3 regions of the Streptomyces sp. NPDC030840 genome follow, and region 1 is predicted to be linked to each of the others. Evidence: riboswitches for the same ligand, from Rfam matches in the RefSeq annotation. Region 1 holds a riboswitch; each other region holds the start of a gene.
The links. A riboswitch is a leader RNA that binds a small molecule or an ion and turns the genes downstream of it on or off. The one in region 1 is predicted to bind cobalamin.
Positions count from the first base shown of each region.

Region 2: another riboswitch for cobalamin. It lies ahead of ACZ49J_RS22860 (ribonucleoside-diphosphate reductase subunit alpha); the one in region 1 lies ahead of ACZ49J_RS10680 (cobalamin biosynthesis protein).
Region 3: another riboswitch for cobalamin. It lies ahead of ACZ49J_RS31550 (CbtB domain-containing protein); the one in region 1 lies ahead of ACZ49J_RS10680 (cobalamin biosynthesis protein).

Region 1 is NZ_JBVIEE010000004.1:63,093-66,357, reverse strand. It holds gene ACZ49J_RS10685 (cobyric acid synthase) at 1-667, opposite strand, end outside; gene ACZ49J_RS10680 (cobalamin biosynthesis protein) at 664-1,605, opposite strand; cobalamin riboswitch at 1,716-1,856, opposite strand; gene ACZ49J_RS10675 (hypothetical protein) at 1,977-2,198, opposite strand; gene ACZ49J_RS10670 (inorganic phosphate transporter) at 2,218-3,265, opposite strand, start outside.
Region 2 is NZ_JBVIEE010000010.1:182,109-185,373, reverse strand. It holds gene ACZ49J_RS22870 (nucleoside hydrolase) at 1-501, shown strand, start outside; gene ACZ49J_RS22865 (GNAT family N-acetyltransferase) at 562-1,068, shown strand; cobalamin riboswitch at 1,099-1,269, shown strand; gene ACZ49J_RS22860 (ribonucleoside-diphosphate reductase subunit alpha) at 1,393-3,265, shown strand, end outside.
Region 3 is NZ_JBVIEE010000018.1:83,202-86,466, forward strand. It holds gene ACZ49J_RS31540 (acyl-CoA dehydrogenase family protein) at 1-742, opposite strand, end outside; gene ACZ49J_RS31545 (CbtA family protein) at 915-1,676, opposite strand; gene ACZ49J_RS31550 (CbtB domain-containing protein) at 1,702-1,935, opposite strand; cobalamin riboswitch at 1,972-2,112, opposite strand; gene ACZ49J_RS31555 (histidine phosphatase family protein) at 2,259-2,837, shown strand; gene ACZ49J_RS31560 (four-helix bundle copper-binding protein) at 3,139-3,265, opposite strand, start outside.

The DNA.
Region 1 (3,265 bases):
CGTACGTGTGGCGGCCGGTGAGCCCGTGCAGCATGTCCAGGCCGGGTTCCAGCAGGGACACGTCCCCGCGGAACTTGTTGACGAGGAACCCGGCCACCAGGGCCTGGTCCTCGCGCGACAGCAGGGCGACGGTCCCGAAGAAGGACGCGAAGACGCCGCCCCGGTCGATGTCGCCGACGACGAGGACGGGAAGCCCGGCGTTGCGGGCGATGCCCATGTTCACGATGTCGGTCCGCCGCAGATTGATCTCGGCGGGAGAACCGGCGCCCTCACAGATCACCGCGTCATACGTGCCCCGCAACTCCGCGAGGCAGTCCAGCACGGTGCCGAGGAGCTGCTGCTGCCGCCCGCCGTGGTAGCCGCGCGCGCTCAGCTCGCCCACGGGCTTGCCGAGGAGCACGACCTGACTGCTCTGCTCCCCTCCCGGCTTCAGCAGCACGGGATTCATCAGCGCGGTCGGCTCGACCCGGCAGGCCTGGGCCTGCATGGCCTGCGCCCGCCCGATCTCGGCACCCTCGCGCGTCACGAACGAATTGAGGGACATGTTCTGCGCCTTGAACGGCGCGACCTTGACGCCCTGCCGGACCAGCCACCGGCAGATCCCGGCGGTGACGACGCTCTTGCCCGCGTCCGAGGTGGTGCCGGCGACGAGAAGACCCCCGCTCATGCCTTCCGCCCCCTCGCGACGAGCCTCACGGCGACGGCCGCCCCCAACGCGAGCCAGCTCACCCGCCGTGACAGGCGCACGGCCCGTTCGATGTCGCCCACCTCCACGGCACGCCCCTCCCCGTTCAGCACGGGCCGATGCTCCACACGTCCGCCGTACGACAGGGTCCCGCCCAGCCGCACCCCCAGGGCACCCGCGAACGAGGCCTCCACGGGACCGGCGTTGGGACTCGGGTGCCGGCCCGCGTCGGCTCGCCACGCCCGAACGGCCCCCCGGGGATCGGGGCCCGCCACGGCGGCGAGGACGGCGGTGAGCCGGGCCCCCGGCCACCCCGCGAGGTCGTCGAGCCGGGCGGAGGCCCAGCCGTAGCGCCGGTAGCGGGGCGACTTGTGGCCGACCATGGCGTCGAGGGTGTTGACGGCCCGGAACCCGAGCAGCCCCGGCACTCCCGCGACGGAACCCCACACCAGGGCTCCCACCACGGCGTCCGACGTGTTCTCGGCGACCGACTCGACGACGGCCCGGGCGATCCCGTCGGCGTCGAGGGCCTGCGGGTCCCGCCCGCACAGATGCGGCAGCCGCGTCCGGGCGCCCTCGACGTCCCCCGTCCGCAGGGCACGCCCGATGGTCCTGGCCTCGCGCGCCAGCGAAGTACCCCCGACGACGGCCCAGGTGGCCGCGCCGGTCAGAGCGACGGAGGCGGCGGACGACGTTCTCACGGCACCAGCGGCGGCGGCTCCGAACGTGACGGCGCCACCGGCGCACACGAGGGTGTGCAGCGCGCCCCACCCGCGGTGGTCCCGCCACAACACCCGCTCCACGGCACCCGCGGCCCGCCCGAACACGGCGACCGGGTGCCCCCGGCGGGGATCGCCCAGGAGCAGGTCACCGAGGAGCCCGGCGGCGGCGCCGTACGCGAACACGCGATCGGCACGCATCGGTTCAGCCGACCGCTGTGGCCGCGGGTTCCGGCAGGGCGGTGGTGCTGACACTCAATCGGCAGCCGAGCATGGCGATATGTCCTCACTCAGGGTGTCCACGCCCTGGTTCGACGAGACCGACGGCGAGAGTTCCTGACTCCCGGGGATGGCTACCCCGGTCACAGTGGCGGGACCGCGCCGGACTTCCACCGGCTTCCTCTTCTGCCGCCCGTACATGGCTCCGGCAGTCCACCACGGGGTTGGAAGGGGCGTCAACTTGCCGTTGACCTGCGAAGGGAGAGTGTGCTGAGGCCCACATACGAGTGGGGTGCGGGACGGTGATCCGTCCCGCACCCCACTGCTTGGCGTGTCTCTGTCGTGTGCCGGTGTCAGGCCACGATCAGATAGATCCCGTACGCCACCGCCGCCGCGCAGGCGGCGAAGCACGCGTACGCCGCCGTCGTGGCGAGAGCCGCCGAGTTGCCGGAGGCCGTGGCCGTCTCGCGCTTGGAGAGGCCGACGATGCCGAGGGTGAAGAGGCCGACGAGGGCCACGGTGACCACGAGGCTGACTCCGAACACGGAGCCGAGGGCTGCCCAGTCGATGTGCATGGTGGTGTGTTTCCCTTGCTCAGAGAGCGGGCGCCGACGACTTCGCCGGGGTGTCGGCGGAGACGGTGGCGGTGGCCGCGAGGTCGTCGGTGAGCGGGCCTGCCGGGGGCGGGGTGACCGCCGCGATGGCCGTGGTCACGACGCCGGCGGGCTCGTCGGTGTCGTTGACGTTGGTGTGGTCGACCACCTCGCGGCGCGAGAGCAGCCAGATGGCGGCGCTGGACGCGACGAGGAAGACGGCGACCAGCGTCGTGCCCCAGGTGCCGAAGGAGGTCACCCACTCGGCTCCGGCGCCGACCACGGCCGCGGCCGGGAGCGTCAGGCCCCAGGCGACGAACATGCGGGTGGCCGTGGACCAGCGGACCACACCGCCCTTGCGGCCGAGCCCCGCGCCCATCACCGCGCCGGAGACGGAGTGCGTGGTGGAGAGGGAGAAACCGAGGTGGGAGGAGGCCAGGATGACCGTCGCCGCGCTGGTCTGGGCGGCGAAGCCCTGCTGCGGCTGGAGGTCGGTCAGGCCTTTGCCCATCGTGCGGATGATGCGCCAGCCACCCAGGTAGGTGCCGAGCGCGATGGCGACACCGGCGGAGAGGATGACCCAGACCGGCGGGTCGGAGTCGGGGGCGATCGCGCCGCCGGCGACCAGGGCCAGGGTGATGATGCCCATCGTCTTCTGGGCGTCGTTCGTGCCGTGGGCCAGGGAGACCAGGCCGGCCGAGGTGATCTGGCCGGCGCGGTAGCCCTTGGACGTGGCCTTCTCGTGGGCGTTCTTGCCGAGGGTGTACGTCAGCCGTGAGGCGAGCATCGCGGCGATGCCCGCGACCAGCGGCGCCGCGACGGCGGGGATCAGTACCTTCGTGACGAGGACGTCACCGTGCACCGCGCCCAGGCCGGCCGAGGCGACGGTCGCGCCGATCAGACCGCCCATGAGGGCGTGCGACGAACTCGACGGCAGTCCGACGAGCCAGGTCAGCAGGTTCCAGAGGATGGCGCCGACCAACGCGGCGAAGATCACTTCTGGTCGTATACCGGTCTCGTCGACGAGACCTTTCGAGATCGTGTTGGCG
Region 2 (3,265 bases), on a different contig from region 1:
ATCACGCCGGTCGCCGAGTTCAACATCTGGGCCGACCCGGACGCCGCCGAGGTGGTCCTGTCCTCCGGCATTCCGTTCACCATGGTCGACCTGGACGCCTCCCACCACTGCCTCTTCGGTCCCGCCGACCTGGCCGCCCTGGAGGCGGCGGGCCCGGGCACGGCGCTTGCCGTCCGCCTGCTGAGGGTTTACATGGACGCCTACCGCCGCCACGGCGGGGGCGACGCCTGCCCGCTGCACGACCCGCTCGCCGTGGGCGCGTGCGCGGACGAGTCGTTCCTCACCGTCGCGGAGGGCGCCGTCATCGTCGAGTCGGCCAGCGAACTCACCCGCGGGAAGACCGTGTTCGTGCCCGCGGCCGCCCAGCGCGCCTACTACACCGAGTCCTCCGCCCTCTCCGCCCGCATGACCCTCACGGGCCGCGTCGCCCTCGGCCCGGGCCCCCGCGACTTCAGCAAGGACTTCGTGGCGACCCTGCCCCAGTGGCCGGGAGTGGCCTGAGCCCTCCACAGCCGTGGAATCCGTGAGCCGACCTCGCACCCGTCCGGCACACTCCCCACCATGGACATCACGATCAGACAGGCACGGCCCGACGAGTACGACACCCTCGGTGAGCTCACCGCGCAGGCGTACCTGGGCGACGGCCTCCTCGACTTCGGAGCGGCCGACGCGTACCTCGGTGAGCTGCGGGACGTCGCCAAGCGGGCCGCCGCGGCCGAGGTGCTCGTCGCCGCCGAGGACGGCCGCGTGCTCGGCGGGGTGACCTTCGTGCCGGCCGGCGGGCCCATGGCCGACATCGCGGGGCCCGGCGAGGCGGAGATACGGATGCTCGCGGTGGCCGCCGAGGCCCGCGGGCGGGGCGTCGGCGAGGCACTCGTCCGTACGTGCGTCGAACGCGCGCGGTCCACGCCCGGCTGCGCCCGCATGGTCCTGTCCACCCAGCGCTCCATGCACGCGGCCCACCGGATCTACGAACGTCTCGGCTTCACCCGCACTCCCGACCGCGACTGGAACCCGCTTCCGCACCTCGACGACATCACTCTCCTCACCTACGAGTTGACGCTCTGACACCAGCGCGACACACCATCACGCCACAACATATGGGGCCGCTTCCACGGCGCGGCACAAGATGTATGCTCATGCTCGCTGTCGCCGCAGGGGAATCCGGCGCGAATCCGGAACTGTCCCGCAACGGTGTACTTGCGTGTGTACATACCCATGTCCGCACGCATGGTCAGTCCGAGGACCTGCCGACAGCGCACCCGGCCGACCGGTCCGGGTGCCTGACGTCCGGGCCTCGCGGAATGGGCCGGTGGACGCGACGCCGTGTGCGTTCGTGCGCTGCCCCCTGCCCTCCGCAAGGCCCCGTGCCGAGCGAGGGAGAGCCCACACGTGACCATCGCGCCAGCCGATCCGGTTTCAGCGGGGACCGGGCAGGAAGCAGGGCCCGAGCAGGAACACGACGGTCCCGGAACCGCGTTGTTGCGGACCCTGACCGAGCTGACCGCCGACCTTCCCGACGCCGACCCCGGACGGGTCGCCGCAGCCGCGCTGCGCGGCCGTTCCGCGCACGCCGACGAGACGGAGCTGCGGGAACTGGCCACCGAGGCGGCGGCCGGTCTCATCTCGGAGGACCCGGCCTACTCACGGCTGGCCGCCCGGCTGCTCACGATCGGCATTACGGCAGAGGCCGCCTCGCAGGGCGTCACGTCCTTCTCCGAGTCCGTGGCCGTGGGCCACCGCGAAGGCCTCATCGCCGACCGCACCGCCGAGTTCGTACGGCTGCACGCGGCCCGCCTCGACGCGTTGATCGACACGGCCGCCGACGACCGCTTCGGCTACTTCGGGCTCCGCACGCTGCACAGCCGGTACCTGCTGCGGCATCCGATCACCCGCAAGGTCGTCGAGACGCCCCAGCACTTCATGCTGCGGGTGGCGTCCGGGCTCGCCAAGGACACTGCGCTCGATTCAGAGACGGGCGCACAGTCCGTGGACGAGGTCGCCGCGCTCTACGGGCTCATGAGCCGCCTCGACTACCTGCCCTCCTCCCCCACCCTGTTCAACTCCGGTACGCGGCACGCCCAGATGTCGTCCTGCTACCTCCTCGACTCCCCGAAGGACGAGCTGGACTCGATCTACGAGCGCTACCAGCAGGTGGCCAGGCTGTCGAAGCACGCGGGCGGCATCGGCATCGCGTACTCCCGCATCCGCTCCCGCGGTTCGCTGATCCGCGGCACGAACGGGCACTCAGGCGGCATCGTCCCGTTCCTGAAGACCCTCGACGCCTCGGTCGCCGCCGTGAACCAGGGCGGCCGGCGCAAGGGCGCGGCCGCCGTCTACCTGGAGACCTGGCACTCCGACATCGAGGAGTTCCTGGAGCTGCGCGACAACACCGGTGAGGACGCCCGCCGTACGCACAACCTGAACCTCGCGCACTGGATCCCGGACGAGTTCATGCGCCGGGTCGACGAGGACCGTGTCTGGTCCCTCTTCTCCCCCGCCGACGTGCCGGAGCTCGCCGACCTGTGGGGCGAGGAGTTCGACGCGGCCTACCGCAGGGCGGAAGCCGAGGGCCTCGCCCGGAAGACCATCCCGGCCCGCGACCTGTACGGGCGCATGATGCGCACCCTCGCCCAGACCGGCAACGGCTGGATGACCTTCAAGGACGCGGCCAACCGCACGGCCAACCAGACGGCCGAGCCGGGCCACGTCGTCCACTCCTCGAACCTGTGCACCGAGATCCTGGAGGTCACGGACGACGGCGAGACGGCGGTGTGCAACCTGGGGTCCGTGAATCTGGGTGCCTTTGTCGACATGGAGACCGGCGACCTCGACTGGGAGCGGCTCGACGCCACCGTCCGCACCGCCGTCACCTTCCTCGACCGCGTCGTCGACATCAACTACTACCCGACCGAGCAGGCAGCCCGCTCGAACGCCAGGTGGCGGCCCGTCGGCCTGGGTGCCATGGGACTCCAGGACGTCTTCTTCAAGCTGCGGCTCCCCTTCGACTCCCCCGCGGCCCGCGCACTGTCCACCCGTATCGCCGAGCGGATCATGCTCGCCGCGTACGAGGCGTCGGCCGACCTAGCCGAGCGCTGCGGCCCGCTGCCCGCCTGGGAGAAGACCCGTACGGCCCGCGGCGTCCTGCACCCCGACCACTACGACGTGCGGCCGACCTGGCCGGAGCGCTGGTCGGCGCTGCGCGAGCGGATCGCGGCGACGGGTCTGCGCAACTCCCTGCTCCTCGCGATCGCCCCCACCGCCA
Region 3 (3,265 bases), on a different contig from region 1:
GGGCGGCGAGGGTGACGCGTTCGTGGTTGAGCTGGTTGGTGATCAGGCGCCAGCCCTTGTTCTCCTCCCCGACGCGGTGGGAGACGGGTACGCGGATGTTCTCGTAGTAGCTGGCGGTGGTGTCGTGGGAGGCGAGGGTGTTGATCAGGGTGCAGGAGTAGCCGGGGTCGGTGGTCGGGACCAGGAGCATGGTGATGCCCTTGTGGGGCGGGGCGTCCGGGTCGGTGCGGACGGCCAGCCACACCCAGTCCGCGGTGTCGCCGTTCGTGGTCCAGATCTTCTGGCCGTTGACGACGTACTCGTCGCCCTCCCGTACGGCGCGCGTCCTGAGCGCGGCCAGGTCGGTGCCCGCGTCGGGCTCGCTGTAGCCGATCGCGAAATCGATCTCGCCGGAGAGGATGCGCGGCAGGAAGTACGCCTTCTGCTCCTCGCTGCCGAACTGCATGATCGTCGGGCCGACCGTGTTGAGCGCCATCAGGGGCAGGGGGACGCCCGCCTGGGCGGCCTCGTCGAAGAAGATGAACTGCTCCATGGGGGTCAGCCCGCGTCCGCCGTACTCCTTCGGCCAGCCGACTCCGAGCCAGCCGTCCGTGCCGAGACGGCGGAGGGTCTCGCGGTAGAAGCGCTTCTGGGAGGCCGGGTCGCCGTACCGCGCGTACGCGTTGTCCGGCACCAACTTGGCGAAGTAGGCGCGCAGTTCGGTGCGCAGCCGCTGCTGCTCGGGCGTGTATTCCAGATGCACGGCGCCTCCTGGCTCCCCAAGGCCGGACCTGACGGCGCACACCGTAGAACGTGTTCCAGTAATTGGGAACACGAGGGAGCGACCGGGAGGGACAGGACAGGAGAAAGGCCCCCGGTCACCCGGGGGCCTTTCTCCCGCGCCCAACAGGTCAGTGCGGGACGCGCTCAACAGCTCAGTGCGGGACGGGAGTCGCCGGAGCGGCGGCCCCCTGGCGCCCCGCCGTGCGCGGAGCCAGCACGCGTTCCGCGAGCAGCCCGAAGAGCAGACCGTACGCGGTCCACAGGGTCACCTGGATGGCGAGGGCGGCCAACCGGTACTGCCACAGCAGGGTGCCGGGGAAGCCCTCCGGGACGTTGTCGTACGACGGCAGGAAGGCGTACGCCAGGCCGACGACGAGGACGAAGAACGCGCCCGCCGCGACGGTGGCGTTCCAGTTGCCCAGGCGTGGCGCGAGGCGCTTGCCCAGGACCACCGCCCCGACGGCCAGCAGAACGCTGAGCACGACCATCAGGAAGTACAGCGTGGTGCGCTGGTCGAGGGTGTCGGGGTCGCCCACGGCGGGCGGATTGGCGGGGTACTTCAGGAACGGGACCACATAGACCGCGACCAGCCCGGCCACCGCCAGGAGCAGCGCGCTCGCGCGCGGCCCGAAGCGGCCGATGCGGCCGAGCGCGAAGCAGTACGCGAGGGCCGCGATGCCGCCGAACGCGACCCCGTACACGAGGACGCCGGTGGACAGTCCCGCCGTGGACTGCAGGGTGCGGCTGACGAGTTCCTCGCCGCCGTGTTCGTGGGCGTGGGCCTCCTCGAACGCGATCGCCTGGTCGACGCGTGGTTCACCCAGGAAGTAGGCGACGACGAGGGCGAGCAGGCCCGCGGCGAGTCCCGCGAGCATGCCGCGCACCAGGAGGTTCCTGACCGTTGCGGAGTTCATCGGCTCGTGAGCTTCCTCGCCGCCGTCAGTGGCAGGGGAAGCCGAGCAGGTGGCGGGCGTCGTGCACCCATTCGTGGACACCCTCGCCGGACACGAGGGAGGTGGCGCCCTGTTCGGCGCCGACGAAGTAGAGCAGGACCAGCATGAGGATGCCGAAGAAGACCGCCCAGGGGGCGATCGCTCCGATCGGCAGCTTGGCCGGAACCGCGGTGGGAGCGGCGGGGGTTGCGGTCGGCTGGGCGACGGCGGACTGCGCCATGGCAGGACCTCCTGGGGGAACTCGCGTCCCGTCTCGGTGGTGCACAGGACGACGGCCACGGGTCTGACTTGCCCTGCCGTCACCGCACTTGGCGGGTGCGGATCGTGCTGGGCTTACAGTGGCGCGACCGTGCCGGATTCTCACCGGCTTCCGTCGACCGTCGTCAATATCGACGAGAAGGTACCGCGAAGTGAGGTTCCGGCCAAGGGCGCATGGGTGGCGCACGGCGTGCGGGTGAGCTGGTCACACCACGGCCCGATGGTCATGTCCCTTACAGGGCAAGGGGGTTGGGTGCACAGGTGGCCGGATCGGGAGAGCGTGAAATGACGAGCCGAGTGATGTTGATCTCACCCGCGATGAACGCGGCGCTGCGGGAGGCCCGCTTCGACGACGGATGCCCGCTCGACCCGTCCGGGCTGCGGGCGGCGACGGCGAACTCGGGCACCCTGAGGTCCCCCGACCGGGCCTGGGCCTCCCCCACGGTCCGCTGCCGCGAGACCGCTGCCGCGCTCGGGCTGGACATCGGGGGGACGCCCGGGCCGGCCGGTCTGGACGTGGGGCGCTGGCGCGGGGCGACGCTCACCGAGGTGAGCGCCGACGAGCCCGAGGCGGTGGCCCGTTGGCTGACCGACCCCGAGTCCGCGCCGCACGGCGGCGAGTCGGTGCGGGCGTTGTGCGACCGGGTGGCACTGTGGCTCGACACGGCCGCCCGGGGCGACGGCCGGACGGTCGCCGTCGTCGAGCCCGACGTCGTACGGGCCGTGGTGGTACGGGTGCTGGGGGCGCCGGAATCCGCGTTCTGGCGCGTGGACGTGCCGCCGCTGACGGCCACCGAGTTCAGCGGGCGGGGCGGGCGCTGGAACGTGCGGGTCGGGGGGCCGCCGCTCGCGGGAGCGTCCTGAGCGGGGCGGTCGGCGAGGATTCATTTCGCCCCCGCCGCCCCTACCCGTCCCCTCCCCAGGGGCTGCGCCCCTTCGACCCGCCGCGGGGCTCCGCCCCGGACCCCGGTTCGGGGGCCAGCCCCCGGACCCCCGCTCCTCAAACGCCGGAGGGGCTGATTTTCGCGGCCGGGGCTGAGTTCCCTGGCCGGGGCTTGGGTTTTCAGCGAGGGCAGGTACATCCGGCCCGTCCGGCGTTTGAGGACGAGGCCGTCAGGCCGACAGCCGGGTCCGGGGTCGCCGAGCCTGGCGGCAGCCCCTCGCCTCAGGCAGCGAGTGTCGCGAGGAAGTCCGTGCAGGCGCGGGCGCAGTCGCGGCAGGCCTTCGCGCTGTCCTCGGCACCGGGGTGGGCGTCGAAAGCGTGCGCGCACTCCAGGCACACCTCCCGGCAC